One region of the Nitratireductor thuwali genome, then DNA from elsewhere that is predicted to be linked to it. Evidence: riboswitches for the same ligand, from Rfam matches in the RefSeq annotation. Region 1 holds a riboswitch; each other region holds the start of a gene.
What was found. Region 1 has a riboswitch for cobalamin ahead of NTH_RS07190 ((2Fe-2S) ferredoxin domain-containing protein). Riboswitches for the same ligand answer to the same signal wherever they lie in the genome.

Region 1 (5,264 bases):
GAGCCCTGTGGCTTTCAGAACACCAGCGAGCGGTGAATTTGGGCGCCGGCCCAGGCGCCATCGCCAACCGCGAGCGAGACGGAATGCGGCACGCGCGCGACATCGCCGCAGGCGAAGGCGCCGGAGACGCTTGTCTCTTTCGCCGCATCGGTCTTGATCTGCGATCCGAAGGGCGTTTCCTCCAGCTCGCAGCCGAGCGATTCCGCAAGTGGGGTCGCCGGCCGGTTGCGCGGCGCCGTGAAGAGCCCGGCGAAAGGCAGAAGCCGTCCGCCCGTCAAGCGGATGTCCGCCCCGCCTTCCAGTCTTGCGACCGTTTCTTCCTCGATGCCGACGCCACGCGCGCCAAGCTGCCTGCGCGCCTCCCCATCGAGCTCCAGCACGCCGTTCGTCAGCAGGGTCACTTCACCCCATTCCGGCAGGAGAAGCGCCTGGTGCAGCGAGCTTGGCCCTGCCGCAATCACGCCGATCCTGCCGCGATCCAGTTCGTAGCCGTGGCAGTAAGGGCAATGGAAAACGCTTTTGCCGCATCGTTCCGCCAGCCCGTCAATCTCCGGCAGCATATCGGAAACACCGGTTGCGAACAGGACGCGGCGGCCCTCCGCGCATCGTCCATCGGCGAGCGCGACGCCGAAGGCGTCGCGGCTTCCCTCCACCCGGCTGGCCGTTCCGTCGTGCCAGGCGAGTGTCTGGTAGCGCGAGAGTTGCGCGTGCGCGCGTTCCGCGATTTCGGCCGGATCGACGCCGTCCTGCGACAGGAAGCCGTGCGAGTGACTGGCGTAGCGGTTGCGCCGTTGGCCGGCGTCGATCACCAGCACCTGGCGCCGCGCGCGAAGCAATTGCAGGGCGGCAGCCATACCCGAATAGCTGCCGCCGATGACAATGACGTCGTATTGCATGGATCATGCCCCTCTTCGGTACGGGACGTTCGATTCGCATCGCAGGCGCCTCGGCCAGATCTTCCAGCGTCAGCACGTCGATGGGCGGCTGCCTGTTGCGTCCGGGTTTCCGGCCTTCCCTGGCAATCGCGGCGGACTGGAGCACGACGGGTTAAGCCGTCACGGTATAACATTTATCATTGACGAATGTAATAACGTAACGTAATCCGTCGTCAAGAGCGGAGGCTGAGGCAGCCGGCTGCGCGGGCGGGGTGCCGGACGGCCGAAGCTGAACGATCCAACCTTCTCAACGCGAAAACCGTAATAACATCAAGGAGAAGCCTTCATGAAACCAGTGTGGATGCCGGCTGCTGCCGCTGCGTTGGCCTTGGCATTATCGGCGAACGCCTCTGCAGAGGAAATGACCGCCTGGCGCCTGTTCATCGCCGATCAGGAGTCCGCCAGGGTGATTGTCCTGGATGCAATCGCTGGTGAACCCGTCGAGACATTCGAGGTCGAGAGTCCGGCGGCGCTGTATCGCAGCGAGAGCGGTCGCGTCGTATTCGCCCGCCAGGGAGAGGCCGGCCTGGTCACGGCCATTTCCAGCGGCATATCGTTCGACGACCACGGCGATCACGGCGACATCGATGTCGAGGCCCCGAAGTTGACGGGCACCGAGATCGCCGGCGACAAGCCGTCCCATTTCGTCGAGCATGACGGGGTGTTCGCCGCCTTCTTCGACGGCGAAGGCGTCGCGCGGATCGTCTCCGAGAAGGCGGTTCTGGAAGGAGGCTCCCAGTTCAGGGAGGTGAAGACCGATGTTCCGCATCACGGCGTCGCAGTCGCCTATGGCTCCCATGTGCTGCTGTCGGAACCGAACCGGGAAAACCCGGACGAACTTCCGGTCGGCATCCGGGTGGTCGATGAAGCCGGCGCGCAGGTGGGAGACGTCCATGCCTGCCCCGACCTCCATGGAGAGGCCTCTTCCGGCGACATCCTGGCTTTCGCCTGCGCAACGGGGCTGCTCGTAGTCACGCACGAAGGGGGGATGCCGCAGATCCGTCATCTGCCCTATGCCGACAGTCTGCCGGACGGCAAATCCACCACGCTCGCCGGCGGCAGAGGCCTGCAATATTTCCTCGGCAATTACGGCGCCGACGAGGTGGTGCTGATCGATCCCATGGAAAGCGATGCCTTTCGGCTGATCGAGCTGCCGACGCGCCGCGTGCATTTTGCGGTGGATCCGATCCGGGCAAGGTTCGCCTATGTCTTCACCGAGGACGGACAGCTTCACCAGGTCGACGTGATCAAGGGCGGGATTGCCAATTCGCTCGGGCTCACCGGTCCCTACTCGATGGACGGGCACTGGAGCGATCCGCGGCCGCGCATTGCAGTCGCCGGCGACAATATCTATGTCACCGACCCGCTGAACGGCGTTGTGCATTCCGTGGCGGCCGCCTCCTTCCAGAAGGCCGGTGAGATCGCGGTTGAGGGCAAGCCTTACAATATCGTCGCAGTCGGCGGCTCGGGCGAGGCGCACGAAGGCGAGGAAGCCCATGATGACCATGATCATGCTCACGATCACGATGCCGACCAGATCTACAAGGGCTATTTCGAGGATGACCAGATCAGGGAACGTGCCCTGTCAGACTGGGAAGGCGACTGGCAGTCGGTCTACCCCTACCTGCAGGACGGGACGCTCGACCCGGTCATGGAGCATAAGGCGCAAACGGGCGATAAGACCGCGGCGGAATATGAGGCCTATTACGAGGTCGGCTACAAAACCGACGTCGAGCGTATCGTGATCGATGGCGATACCGTCACGTTCTTCAACAACGGGCAGCCGCTCAGAGCCCGCTATGCGAGCGACGGCTATGAGATCCTGACCTACAAGAAGGGCAATCGCGGCGTGCGCTTCATCTTCGAAAAGACCGAGGGCGACGAGGCCGCGCCCCAGTACATCCAGTTCAGCGACCACAAGATCGCGCCGGCGGACGCCGACCACTATCACCTCTACTGGGGCGACGATCGCGCCGCTTTGCTGGAGGAAGTGACGAACTGGCCGACCTACTATCCTTCCTCCCTGAGCGCGGAGGACATCGTTGACGAGATGATGGCGCACTGACCGCGGGCGGCCGCTCGCGTCGCCGGCGCGGTGGAAATGTCGCCGAAGAGGATTGACAGGGAAGCCGCGGTTGGGGACGTTCGGGTTGGTTAAGGTTCTTCGGGCCGGATTCGTCCGGTCAGGAGCTAAGAGGGAATCCGGTGCCCCGATCCAGGGAAATCCGGAGCTGACCCGCAACTGTGAGCGGCGAGCCGCTTTGCCCTAGACGTCACTGGCCTTTTGGCCGGGAAGACAGGCAAGGCAGCGACGACCCGCAAGCCAGGAGACCTGCCTGACCGCATAGTGTTCCATGGCCGGGGACTGCCATGGGAGCGCGCGTTGTCGCAGACGCCTCGTGTCTGCACGGCCACGTTTCCCGATCCCCGTTCACGTCAGGTCGGGGATTTTTCATGCAAGAACCCTCTTCGCGCCACTCGGAAGCGCCGGCCAAGCCGGCCGGCAAGGCGGTGGTGCTGCTCACCAAGTCTGCCTTCGCAGCCGCGCCGCACGCGGAGATGAGGCGGCTGGCCGCCATTGCCTCCATGTTGCCGGGCGTTGCCGAGGCGGTCTCCTGCTATTGCGAACAGGGGCAGCCTTCTCTGCGCGATGCGCTGTTGTCACTGCGCGACAGCGGCCATGGCACGATCGTGATCGTGCCACTGATGCTGCCGATGGAGCCGAGCTTCCGCAACTGGATGACGCGCTCCCTGAAGCGGTGGCAGAGGGAGTTTCCGGGCGGCTGGCCGCCGATCCACATATCCCGCGATATCGCGCAAAGCCTTCACTTCGAGCCGCTCCTGGCCGCTCTGGTGGGTGGTGCGTCGGCGGAGATGCCGATCCCGCCGGCGGATCGGGAGGCGACGGAAGGCTCGCTGGTCCCTTCGCAGAAGCGCCGTGTGCTGGTTTGCGAGGGCGGCGCCTGCAATGCGGCCGGCGCGGACGTGATCTGGGGCCACCTACGCAACCGCCAGCAGGAGCGCAAACTCCGCATCACCGGCGATGGCACCATGACCGCAAAGTCGACTTGCCTCGGCCCCTGCAGTCTGGCGCCGGTGCTGCAGGTGTTTCCCGAAGGCACCTATTATGGCGGCGTCAGCGAGGCCGTCATCGACCGCATCGTCGAGCAGCATCTGCTCGGCGGAAAGGTCGTTTCCGATTTCGCCTACGCGCCCACGGGCCGCAAACAGCGGCTGCGTTCTGCGCCACCCCCGTCACTTGAACAATCCGAAACCTAGGAAGATGCTTCCATGCGATATTTCTCACGCCTTGTCCTTGCGGCTGCGACCATATCGGCAACCGCCATTTCTGCCATGCCCGCGCCGGTTCTGGCGCAGGAGGCGCTGAAGATCGGCGCCACCTTCCTGCTCGGCAGCGAGGACCCGACCGCCGGTTCGGCCGGCTGGGCGCTGGTCAGCCACGGGGTCGGCGAAAAGCTGTTCATGGTCGATAAGGACGGCAAGCTGGTGCCGGAGCTGGCCGCCACTGCGGAACGCACCGGCGATCTCGAATGGATAATCACGCTGCAGCCTGACCGCCGCTTCTCGGACGGCACGCCGGTGACGGCCGCCGCCTTCGCCGCCGGCTTCGCCAACACCTTCGCAAAGAGCAAGACGGCGGCTGCGACCGGCGGCAAGCTCAGCTTCGAGTCGACCGGCGAACTCACTCTGAAAGTGACTACGGAAAAGCCGGTGCCGCTCATCCAGGCGCTGTTCGCCGAATGGCCGCTGGTCGCCTATACGCTGAACGATGCTGGCGATGCCGTCTATACCGGCCCCTACGCAATCGCGGAGTTGCGGCCGGATTCGCATCTCGACCTGGTGCCCAACCAACATTTCGAAGGCGCCGGCGAGCGCTCGCCGATCACGCTGCGCAAGTTCGGCGACGCGCAGACCATGGCGCTCGCCTTCGAGACGGGCGAGCTTGACCTCGCCTTCGGCCTGCCGTCGGAGGTGCTGTCGCGGCTGAAAGCCAATCCCGGCCTGACGGTCAAGAGCTTCCCGGTCGGCTACCAGTATTTCGGCTTCCTCAACACCGAGCGACCGGCGCTCTCAGACCCGCTCGTCAGGCAGGCGGTCGATCTCGCCATCGATCGCGCGCAGCTCGTGGCCGCGATCAATGGCGGCCAGCCTGCGACCGGGGCCTTCGCACCCTACTTCGCGTTTGCGCCGCGAGAGCCGCGCTCGACCGATCTGGACAAGGCCTCGGCCCTGCTCGATGAAGCAGGCTGGACCGTGGGCGCCGACGGCATCCGCGTCAAGGACGGCGAGCGGCTTCATCTGCAAGTC
Region 2 (5,264 bases), on a different replicon from region 1:
GCGCCGGATCGACCTTGCCATGGGCGCTCGGCACGATCTTCACGCTGCGCGCCAGATGCGCCTCGATGCGGCCCCTTGCGCGCTCATTGCCGGCCGCGTCGAGAAGATCGCTCTTCGACAGGATGATGAGGTCGGCGCAGGCGACCTGATCGTCGAACACCTCTTCGATGGGGTCGTCATGGTCGAGCGAATCGTCCGCCGCGCGTTGCGCGTCCAGCGCGTCGAGATCGGCGGCGACACGGCCTTCGGCCAGTGCCGGGCCATCGACCACGGCGATCACACCGTCCACCGTGACGCGGTTCCTGATGGCCGGCCACTGGAAGGCCTGCACCAGCGGCTTGGGCAGCGCCAGACCGGAGGTCTCGATCAGGATGTGGTCCACCTTCGGCTCGCGGGAGAGGATCTGTTCGAGCGCCGGCACGAAATCGTCGGCCACGGTGCAGCAGATGCAGCCATTGGCCAGTTCCAGCACGTTTTCCTCCGGGCAGTTCTCGATGCCGCAGCTCTTCAGGATCTCGCCGTCGATGCCGGCATCGCCGAACTCGTTGACGATGATCGCCAGCCGTTTGCCGCCAGCCCGCTCCAGGACGTTGCGGATGAGTGTGGTCTTGCCGGCGCCTAAAAAGCCGGTGACGACGGTGCAGGGGACGCGATCGGCGGACGCGGTCATGGCAGGTCCTTCAGGTTGTCGAAATTGGGGACGCGGGCGATGAGACCCCGCTTCAGGCTTTCGGGGCGGGCACGGAACGGCATGAAGCCGTCCGCCGACCGGGCGAAAAGCTCGGCGCCGGCGATGAGATCGGCACCGCTGTCGGTGGTGAGCTCGCCGAAGACATAGCTCCAGGCGCCGGGTTTGAGGATGGCGGCGCTGAGGCCACGCTTGCAGTTGCCCAGGCAGGCAACATGCCTGACGCTGACTTGGCTGTTCTCGCCCGCGCGCCTTGTATCGGCCGCCAGCAGCGAACCCGGGCGCGGGGAGACATCGGTCTCACCGGGATGCCGGCAGGAACTGCAGACGATGACGGTGACGCCATGCCGCGGCCCGGAATCGCCGGCGGTTTCATCGCAGTCCGCAGAGGGACGGTCGGTCAGGGGTTCGCGCGCAACGGCGCCGTCGATCGTCAAAACACATTCTCCTTGCCCGGGTCACCCGCCAGGCGGTCAGGATTTCTCGTTTCGACGGCAGGTTTCCTGGCTCGCGGATCGATGCTTTTGCCTGCCTTCCCAAAGCTTCAAGCCTCAGTGGCGTGTCGGCGAAAACTTTCCGCTTACAGTTGCGGGGACAGCTACGGCATTGGACGGAAGTCCGCACCGTATTCCCTCTTAGCTTCCTTCGTTGCGGAAGGAAGACCGTCAGCGATGCATTTAGAGCCGGCTCGTCCTTCCTGTCAATGCGCTCAACAAACCGTTTGCGGCGGGCCACATTTTCGTTATGGTCGGCGCGTCGCCGGTCCTCGAAAGGGACCAAAAGGGAATGCGGTGCGGCGCGAAAGCGCCAATGCCGCGGCTGCCCCCGCAACTGTAGGCGGAGAGTTCGCGTCCATCTGCCACTGAGGCTTGAAGCTTTGGGAAGGCGGGCAAGAACATCGACCCGCGAGCCAGGAAACCTGCCGGCGACCGAAAATTGACACCAATACCCTCGGGTGGAGGGGAGAGGACGGATATGGCGACACATGCTTCGACCACGCACGACGTGGCTTCTTCCGCACAATCTCGCAATTTGCAGCTCGCCCTGGCGGGGCTGCTCGGCATCTTCATCATCGGCTTCGTGGGCTTTTCACAGCTCCAAGCCATGCACAATGCCGGGCACGATTACCGCCACTCCATGGCGTTTCCCTGCCACTGACGAGAGGGTGAGATCATGAGTATTTTTCGCAACGTGGTGTTCGCCGCCGCGCTCGCCGGGCTGTGCGCCGGCATTGTCATGACGGTCCTGCAGACGGCTTTCACGGTTCCGCTGATCCTGCAGGCGGAGACGTTCGAGGCAGCGGGGTCCGGGCACAGCCACGAGGCGCATGGTGAAGCGGCCGGCGGCGCGGAGGATGCTGCCGCGGCACATTCCCACGACGAAGACGCCTGGGCGCCGGCCGACGGGTTCGAGCGGGCGGCCTATACGGCGCTGGCCAACATCGTCACCGGCATCGGTTTCGCGCTGCTGTTGCTGGTGGCGTCGGAATTCGCCGGCGGGCTCGCCAACTGGCGGCAGGGCCTGTTCTGGGGTCTTGCCGGCTTTGCCGCCTTCACGCTGGCGCCGGGGCTGGGCCTGCCGCCCGAACTGCCGGCCATGCCCGCGGCCGATCTGTTGTCCCGGCAGGTCTGGTGGATCGCCACGGTGGCCCTCACCGCCGCCGGCCTTGCGCTGATCGCGTTCCGCGCTTCGCCGCTCATGGCGCTGATCGGCGTGGCGCTGATCGTGGCGCCGCATGTCGTCGGCGCGCCCCAACCGGTAAGTCACGAGACGCCTGTGCCGGCCGACCTGCATCACCGCTTCGTGGTGGCCGTCACCCTTACGAACCTCGTGTTCTGGCTGGTTCTGGGAACCATGGCCGGGCTGGTGCGGACGCGTTTTGCCGCGCGGCTGGGCGCGCCGCGCGCAGGTCTTGCCTGATTCCGGGCTTGGTTCGGGGACCGGTCGCGGTCCGCTCAGCTTCGTGCTGGGCGGCGCCCGGTCCGGCAAGAGCGCGCATGCCGAAAGGCTGATCGAGGCGCATCCGGCGCCATGGTGCTACATCGCCACGGCGCGGGCGTTCGACGATGAAATGCGCGTGCGCATCGCCGAGCACCGCGCCCGCCGCGGTGGGCGCTGGCATACGCTGGATGCGCCCATAGCGCTCGCCGAGACGCTCGACAGCGTGCCGGACGGACAGCCTGTGCTGATCGATTGCCTGACCCTGTGGCTCACCAATGTGATGCTGGGCGAGCACGATGTGGAGGCGGCAAGCCGCCGGCTGTTGCGGGCGCTGACCGCGCCGCGCGGGCCATGGGTGGTGGTCTCCAACGAGGTCGGGCTGGGCATCGTGCCCGAGAACGCGCTGGCCCGCCGCTTCCGCGATGCGGCCGGCCGTTTAAACCAGCAGGTTGCGGCGGCCGCCGACGAGGTGACGCTGATGGTCGCCGGGCTGCCGATGAAGGTGAAATGACATGCGTGAAATCGATGAGAAGGAGGCCGAGCGCCACAAGGCCAAGATGGCCAAGCGAAAGGCCGTGCAGGATGCCGAGGTGGGCGGGAAGACCGTCGAGAAAGGTCTGCTGATCGTCAACACCGGCCCCGGCAAGGGCAAGACGACCGCCGCCTTCGGGCTGGCGCTGCGCATGCTGGGCCATGGCAAGCGGGTGGGCGTCGTGCAGTTCATCAAGGGCGCCTGGCACAGCGGCGAGAAGGATGCTTTCGCCGCATTCGGCGACCGCGTCTCATGGCACACGATGGGCGAGGGCTTCACCTGGGAGACCCAGGATCTGCAGCGCGACATCGCCGCCGCCGAACGCGCGTGGGAAAAGGCCGAGGTGCTGATGGCCGACCCCTCGATCAGCCTCGTGGTGCTCGACGAACTGAACATCGCCCTGCGCTACGACTATCTCGATCTGGAGAAGGTCGTCTCGTCGCTTCAGGCACGCAGGCCGGACCTTCACGTGGTCGTCACCGGCCGCAACGCCAAGCCGGCCCTGGTCGAGGCGGCTGACCTGGTGACGGAAATGGGGCAGGAAAAGCATCACTTTTCCGCCGGCGTGAAAGCGCAGCAGGGCATCGAGTTCTAAGGGGCGTTGCGGTGACGACGACCTTCATCCCTAGAGCCCGAAGGCTGCCTATCCGGAACCCGCGGCGTTGGAATCAGAGCTTCGAAAAAGGGAGGTGATGACGGGCGCATCAAACAAGCAGCGCTGCCGTTGCCGCCGCCAGCACGACCAGCAGGAGGTCCGCCGTCCAGTAAAGCCTGAGCGCGCGTCTGATGTCGGAGGCGTTTGCGTCGCGGCGGCCGCCTTCGCCCATAAGCGCGTCGTCGATCAGGATGCCGCCGTAGCGGCGTGGACCGGCAAGCGCCAGGCCGAGCGCTCCGGCCATCGCCGCTTCCGGCCAGCCGGCATTGGGCGAGCGGTGGCGGCTGGCGTCGCGCCAAACAGCGCGCCAGGCGGCGGAAGGGGAGGCGCCGGGCACGAAGAAGGCCGCGACGGTGAAGAGCAGGGCCGTCAGGCGCGAGGCCGGCAGGTTGACGAGATCGTCGAAGCGCGCGGCCGCCCAGCCGAAATCGGCATGGCGCGGCGTGCGGTGGCCGATCATGCTGTCGGCGGTGTTGACGGCCTTGTAGACCGTGCCGCCGGGCAGGCCGCCGACCGCCAGCCAGAACACCGGCGCCACCACACCGTCAGAGGCGTTTTCCGCCAGGCTCTCGATGGCCGCGCGGGCGATGCCGGCCTCGTCGAGGCTCTGCGGGTCGCGCCCGACGATCTGCGAGACCGCCTTTCGTCCGGCCTCAACGCCATCATTCTCCAGGGCGGCGGCGACGGCGGCCACATGGCTGCCGAGGCTACGCTGCGCGATCAGCGTGCTGCCGGCCAGCGCGGCGGCGAGCAGGCCGGCCCAGCCGTCGAGGAAACCTTGCAGGACGAACGCCGCGCCGCCGGCAACGGCCAGGGTGATGCCGAGGCCGGCGATGCCCATCAACCTGCGGCGCGCCGGCGCGTCCTCCTCACGGTTCAGCCATTCATCGAGCGCGGCGATCAGGCGTCCAATCCAGGTGACGGGATGGCCGATCAGCCGGTAAAGCCGTTCGGGATAGCCGATAGTCAGTTCGACGAGCAGGGCGAGGAAAGCGATGAGGGCGGACATGAAGCTTCATCTGCGTGAGGCGGGGCAGGCGGTGACCGATCACGGCGGCAGTCTGGCGCGTGCGGCGGCGCTGTTTCCGCATGCGCCGACGCCGTGGCTCGATCTGTCCACCGGCATCAACCCGCACTCCTATCCGCTTTTCGACCTGCCCGCCACTGCCTATCGGCGTCTGCCGGAGGAAGCGCGTGCGCAGGAATTAGCGGCTGCCGCCGCACGCGCCTATGGCGCGGAAAGCGCGGCGCATGTGGCCGCCGCGCCCGGCACGCAGATCCTGCTGCCGCTGGTAGCCTCGCTGGTCGATCCCGGGGCGGGGAAGGTGCTTTCGCCGACCTATGCCGAGCATGCCCGTGCCGCCGCGCTGGCCGGGCACCGGGTGGAGGCGGTGGAGCGCTTCGAGCAGCTTTTCGAGTCGAATCTTGCGATAGTCGTCAATCCCAAC
Region 3 (5,264 bases), 830 kb from region 1:
CCGCGCCAGTCGGTCGCCGCCGAACAGGAAGGGCTGGCCTGTGCCCGGCTCGATGCTGCCGGGCAGTGCGTTCTTCATGACCGCTATCTGCTGCAGCGGATCGAAAGGCGAGACCACATCCGCGAAGATGGCAGTGAACAGCCAGAAGAAGCAGATCATCACGCCCGCCACGCCCACACTGGTGTCGAACAGATGACCGTAGAGGCCGAGCCTCTTCTTGTACCGCAGGCTCAGGAAGAGCACGATGCCGAGCGCCAGCCAGACCGGCCAGAAACGGGCCAAGACGCCGAGGATGATGCCGAAGACGCCTATGGTTTCAAGCTGCATGGCCGCCTCTATTGCACGCGGATACGCGGATTGAGCAGTGCATAGCCGACATCGGATACAAGCTGCGTCGAAAGCACGACGAAAACGGACACGAGCGAACAGGCGAGCAGGAGATCGATGTCGTTATTGCCCGCCGCCTCCACCAGCGTGAAGCCGAAGCCCTGGTAGCGGAACATCACCTCAACGATCACCACGCCGGTCAAGAGCCATGGAAACTGCAACATGATCACGGTGAATGGCGCAATCAGCGCATTGCGCAGCGCGTGCTTGAGAACCACCGCGTTGAAGCCCAGGCCCTTGAGCCGGGCGGTGCGGATATACTGCTGCGTCATGACCTCGACCATGGAGGCGCGCGTCATCCGCGCGATATAGCCGATGCCGTAGATGGCCATGGTCATGACCGGCAGGGTAAAATTGTAGAAGGTTATGCCCGTATTGGTGGCCGAGGCGGCCGAGCCGTTGAGCCAGCCAAGCCAGGAGGCGAAGATGACGGTGAAGATGACGCCCGAGATGTATTCCGGCGTCGCCGTGGTGGTGATCGAAGCGACCGAGAGCGTCCTGTCGGTACGGCTGCCCTCGCGCATGCCGGCCAATACGCCGATCAGAAGGGAAACGGGCACCATCACCGCCATCACCCAGAACATCAGCAGGCCAGTGGCGCCGAGCGCGGGAACGAGCTTGTCGGCAACCGGAACCTTGAACTTGGTCGAGCAGCCGAAATTGCCCTGCAAAATCCCTGCAAAACGCGCTTCCGCCGGCTCGTTGCAATAGGAAAAGCGCGGGCTCGAAATCCCCGTCTGTGGATCGACATTCGGTTGCTTCGGCACCACGCCCAGCCACTGGCCGTAGCGCACGAAGAAGTTCTGCCGATAGCCGTTCCGCTGCAGCCAGCTTTCCAGGTCTTCCGCCGAAGAACGCATGTCGAGCTGGCTGATCGCCAGCTTCTTCAGATTCGGCTCCAGATTGACCAGAAAAAACACCACCAGCGACAGACACAGCATCGTCAGCGCCATGACACCAAGGCGGCGAAGAATGAAGCTCAGCACTGTTTCCCCTCACCCCGTTCGGAGTTGTTGTTTATTATTGATCGTTGCGGGAGGGGCCGTCGCCGGCCCCTCCCTTGCGTCCTACTCGTCGAGCCACACGTCGTGCAGGTCGATCTCGAAGGTCTGATGCATGCCGTGGTTCTTCACCGCCGGCACCGAGTGGTTGTAGAGCTTGCGCCAGTAGGGCTGGATGATGATGCCGGCATCCTGGATGTGCTGCTGGATGTCCTTCATCACCGTGCGGCGCTCGTCCGCGTCCGGCATGGTCAGCGCCTTTTCGATCAGCGCATCGAGTTCGGCGTTGGAATAGGCGGTCTCGTTCCAGGCCTCGCCCGTGCGGTACGCCAGGGCGACCACCTGGATGCCGAGCGGACGCATGTTCCAATTTGTCATGGACCATGGATATTTCGTCCAGTCGTTCCAGAAGGTAGAGCCCGGCAGCACCTCGCGCTTCACCTTGAACCCTGCCTCGCGGATCTGCGCGGCAATGGCATCGCCCGTATTCTTGTGCCAGTCCTCGTCGACCGTGATGAGCACGTGCTCATGATCCATCTGGCCGGCCTCTTCCATCAGCGCCTTGGCCCGATCGACATCACGCGTGAAGGGCGCGAGTTCGGCATATTCGGGGTGGATGGGGCAGACATGATGGTTCTCCGCCGCCTCGCCGGCATTGTCGTAGCCGAGGGCAAGAACGGTGGCGGGGTCGACGGCAAGCTGCAGCGCCTTGCGCACGCGCTGGTCTTCATACGGCGGATTGCCGACATTGGTGCGGGCGACGATGGTCGCCGCCGTCACCACTTCCGATCTCTCCAGTCCCAGCCCGTCAAGGATGTCGATATAGTCGGCGCTGGTCTCGTAGTTCGTATGCACCTCGCCGGATTCGAAGGCCGAGACCATGGTCGAAGGATCGGTGCCGTAGTCGATGAACTCGATACCGTCGAGATAAGGTTCGCCGCCCCACCACTGGCCGTTCTCGCGCCGCTTGAGCACGACCCGGTTGCCCACCTCGTAGGAAACCAGCTCGAACGGGCCGGTCCCGATTGGGTTGGCGACGAAATCGCGCCCCGTCTCGTCGAAACTCGGGTGAACGATCAGGGCCGGGTAGTCGACGAAGCCGGCGATGATGGAGATATCTGGCTCCGGCAGCACCAGCTTGACCGTGTGGTCGTCCACCTTCTGGATGGCGCCCTCGCGCGCCTTCTTCGTTTCCGGATCGATGACGCTGGCCATGCGTGCGGCCATCGAGTTGCCCTCGACGGACTGGTCGCACCAGCGGTTGAGGTTGTAGATCACGTCGTCGGCGGTGAAGGCGTCGCCATTGTTCCAAGTGACCCCCTGGCGCACGTTCAAAACATACTCGGTGGCGTCCTCATTGACTTCCCAGCCTTCCAAAAGCCGGCCTTCGAAGGTGAAGTCGCGCGTATACTTGACCAGGGGCTCCAGCGTCTGGCGCATCGCATTGGCGATTTCCGACCAGTCTGCGGTCATCGGATCCTTGTTTTCCTTGATCCACATGGCGACCTTGAGCACGCCGCCCCGCTTCGGCTCCTGTGCCACCGCCCGCGTCGGCGCCGCCATGCCCAGCATGGCGTAGGCGCCCGCCGTCGTCGCGCCGAAAGCGCTCGCCAGCGCCAGGAACTCGCGACGGTCCAATGCTCCGGATTTGGCCTCCTCGGCCAGCGCGGCAATGCGTGCCGGCACGCTTCCACTGTTGCTCTTGAAGAATCTCATCGACCCACTCCCATTTCCTGCCTGTTTCGCATGCCCGTGTGACATCTGCCTGCCGGGTTAGCATTCCGCATCGAAACGCCGATGTCAAAGAAGCTTGCCCCACTGGATATGCTGGATTGACGGCTCCAGTCTGCGGTCAGATTGCTGCATTGGATGCGGTATTGAAGGCGGAGAATGCGACAAGTTTGACGCAAAAGCGATAGCCGAAGGAGAATCTGCGATATTTTGGGCAGACCCGGTCGAAGCGCCGGTGCGAAAGGCGTATGCCAGCCGTCGCTTCGATTGACGCTGTTGGCGCGCCTTGCTAATCGTCTCGCTCTGCCTGAGGTGCCCCGTCAGCCATCTGCCGGGGTAAAAGGGAATACGGGCGACGCATCACGCGTCGGGGCCGTAGCTGCTCCCGCAACTGTAAGCGCCGAGGCTTTCCTCACATGCCACTGGGCAGTTCTGCCTGGGAAGGCGGGGAAGCCGAAGACGCGCGAGCCAGGAAACCTGCCTCGGGCCGTCACCTGCCGGATGCGGGAAGCTTCCGGGGCTGTGGTTTTCGCAGTGGTGGCGTTTCGTCATCGCTGGTGGAGACCGGGCGGGCGCCCGTTCCTTCCAGTACCTCTTGAGCCGTTGCGGAGGAACGCCCATGGCCGCAAATCAGATCAAAGCCGCACTTGCCACTGCCGCGTCGGTGCTCGCACTGGCACTCGCCGTCTCCACGCCGACCATCGCCCAGGACCTTGACCTGGGGGAGATCGTCGTCACTCCGAACAGGATGGCCACCGAACTGTCCAAAACGGGCTCCACGGTGACCCGAATGGAGATCGAAGAGCAATCGCAACCGCTGGTGGTCGACTATCTCGCCCAGGTGCCGGGCATTACCCTCAGTTCCGCGGGCGGTCCGGGCGCCGAAGGCAGCTTGTCGCTCCGGGGCGCGCCGCGACGTTATGTGAAGACGCTCTACAACGGCATCGACATCTCCGATCCAACCAGCACCCAGGTGCAGACGTCCTATCAGTACCTCCTGTCCGGCGGCATCGACTCGATTGAGGTTCTCAAGGGTTCCCAAAGCACCCTTTACGGCTCCGACGCCATCGCTGGCGTCATCAGCCTTTCGACGCTCGGCGATATCGAACCCGGCATCTCCCATCTCGTCTCCGGCGAAGGTGGGTCGCGCGGAACCGCGCGCGGCTCCTACGGCCTGCGCGCGGCAAAAGGCAACGGCCGCCTCACCTTCAATCTCCTTGGCTTTCATACCGACGGCATCTCGGCCGCAGCCGCGGGCTCCGAACGCGATTCCTACGATAACATCAGCGCCGATATCGGCGGCGAGTACAGGTTCAGCGAGAATTTCGCCGTGTTCGCCTCGGGCCTCTATATAGACGCCGAAGCCGAGTTCGACGACGCCTTCGCGGACCCGCCGCAGGACGATCCGTTCCACACCAACATCAACCGCAACCGCCAGATCGCCGGCCGCATGGGCTTTGACCTCGACCTGATGGACGGCCGACTGAAGAACACCTTTGCCATGCAGGGTTTCTCGCTCGACCGCAGCCTCCACAGCGATTCCACGTTTGGTCCCTACAACGCGGATTACGAGGGCAAGCGCCTCAAGGCGGAGTATCAGGGATCGTTCGAGGCAACCGAATGGCTGACCTTGCAATACGGGGCGGACCACGAGCGCCAGAGCGCCAGCTTCACCGACGACGCCGGCTCTCTGCCTATCGACGATTCGGTCGATATGACCGGCGTATGGACGCAAGGCATTCTCGACCCGATCGAGAACCTTACCCTCAGCCTCGGCTTGCGCCACGACGAACACAGCAGTTTCGGCGGCGAGACGACTTACCGCGTGGCGGGCGCCTATCTTTTCGCCGACACGGGCACCAGGCTGCACGCCTCCGCGGGCACCGGTTTTCGGGCGCCAAGCCTCTATGAGCTCTTCGCTCCCCCGCTTTACGTAGGCGGTGCTCCCGTCGGCAATCCGGACCTGAAGCCGGAAACCAGCACCAGCTTCGATATTGGCGTTGAACAGCGTCTCCTCGACGAGCGGCTTGTCGCCGACCTGACCTACTTCCAGATCGAGATCGACAATTTGATCGATTGCGTCGAGACAGCGCCTTTTGAGTGCCGGTATGCTCAGGTACCCGGCACCACACAGATGCGCGGCGT

Region 2: another riboswitch for cobalamin. It lies ahead of NTH_RS21090 (CbtB domain-containing protein); the one in region 1 lies ahead of NTH_RS07190 ((2Fe-2S) ferredoxin domain-containing protein).
Region 3: another riboswitch for cobalamin. It lies ahead of NTH_RS03260 (TonB-dependent receptor plug domain-containing protein); the one in region 1 lies ahead of NTH_RS07190 ((2Fe-2S) ferredoxin domain-containing protein).

Annotation. Positions count from the first base shown of each region.
Region 1 covers NZ_CP030941.1:1,510,344-1,515,607, reverse strand. The annotation lists gene NTH_RS07205 (NAD(P)/FAD-dependent oxidoreductase) at 15-896, opposite strand; gene aztD (zinc metallochaperone AztD) at 1,222-3,000, shown strand; cobalamin riboswitch at 3,076-3,289, shown strand; gene NTH_RS07190 ((2Fe-2S) ferredoxin domain-containing protein) at 3,390-4,214, shown strand; gene NTH_RS07185 (ABC transporter substrate-binding protein) at 4,227-5,264, shown strand, end outside.
Region 2 covers NZ_CP030942.1:106,217-111,480, reverse strand. The annotation lists gene cobW (cobalamin biosynthesis protein CobW) at 1-670, opposite strand, end outside; gene NTH_RS21095 (DUF1636 family protein) at 667-1,125, opposite strand; cobalamin riboswitch at 1,165-1,370, opposite strand; cobalamin riboswitch at 1,432-1,629, shown strand; gene NTH_RS21090 (CbtB domain-containing protein) at 1,664-1,846, shown strand; gene NTH_RS21085 (CbtA family protein) at 1,862-2,608, shown strand; gene cobU (bifunctional adenosylcobinamide kinase/adenosylcobinamide-phosphate guanylyltransferase) at 2,601-3,140, shown strand; gene cobO (cob(I)yrinic acid a,c-diamide adenosyltransferase) at 3,142-3,756, shown strand; gene cbiB (adenosylcobinamide-phosphate synthase CbiB) at 3,866-4,825, opposite strand; gene cobD (threonine-phosphate decarboxylase CobD) at 4,824-5,264, shown strand, end outside.
Region 3 covers NZ_CP030941.1:681,613-686,876, forward strand. The annotation lists gene NTH_RS03245 (ABC transporter permease) at 1-327, opposite strand, end outside; gene NTH_RS03250 (ABC transporter permease) at 336-1,373, opposite strand; gene NTH_RS03255 (ABC transporter substrate-binding protein) at 1,455-3,104, opposite strand; cobalamin riboswitch at 3,413-3,618, shown strand; gene NTH_RS03260 (TonB-dependent receptor plug domain-containing protein) at 3,739-5,264, shown strand, end outside.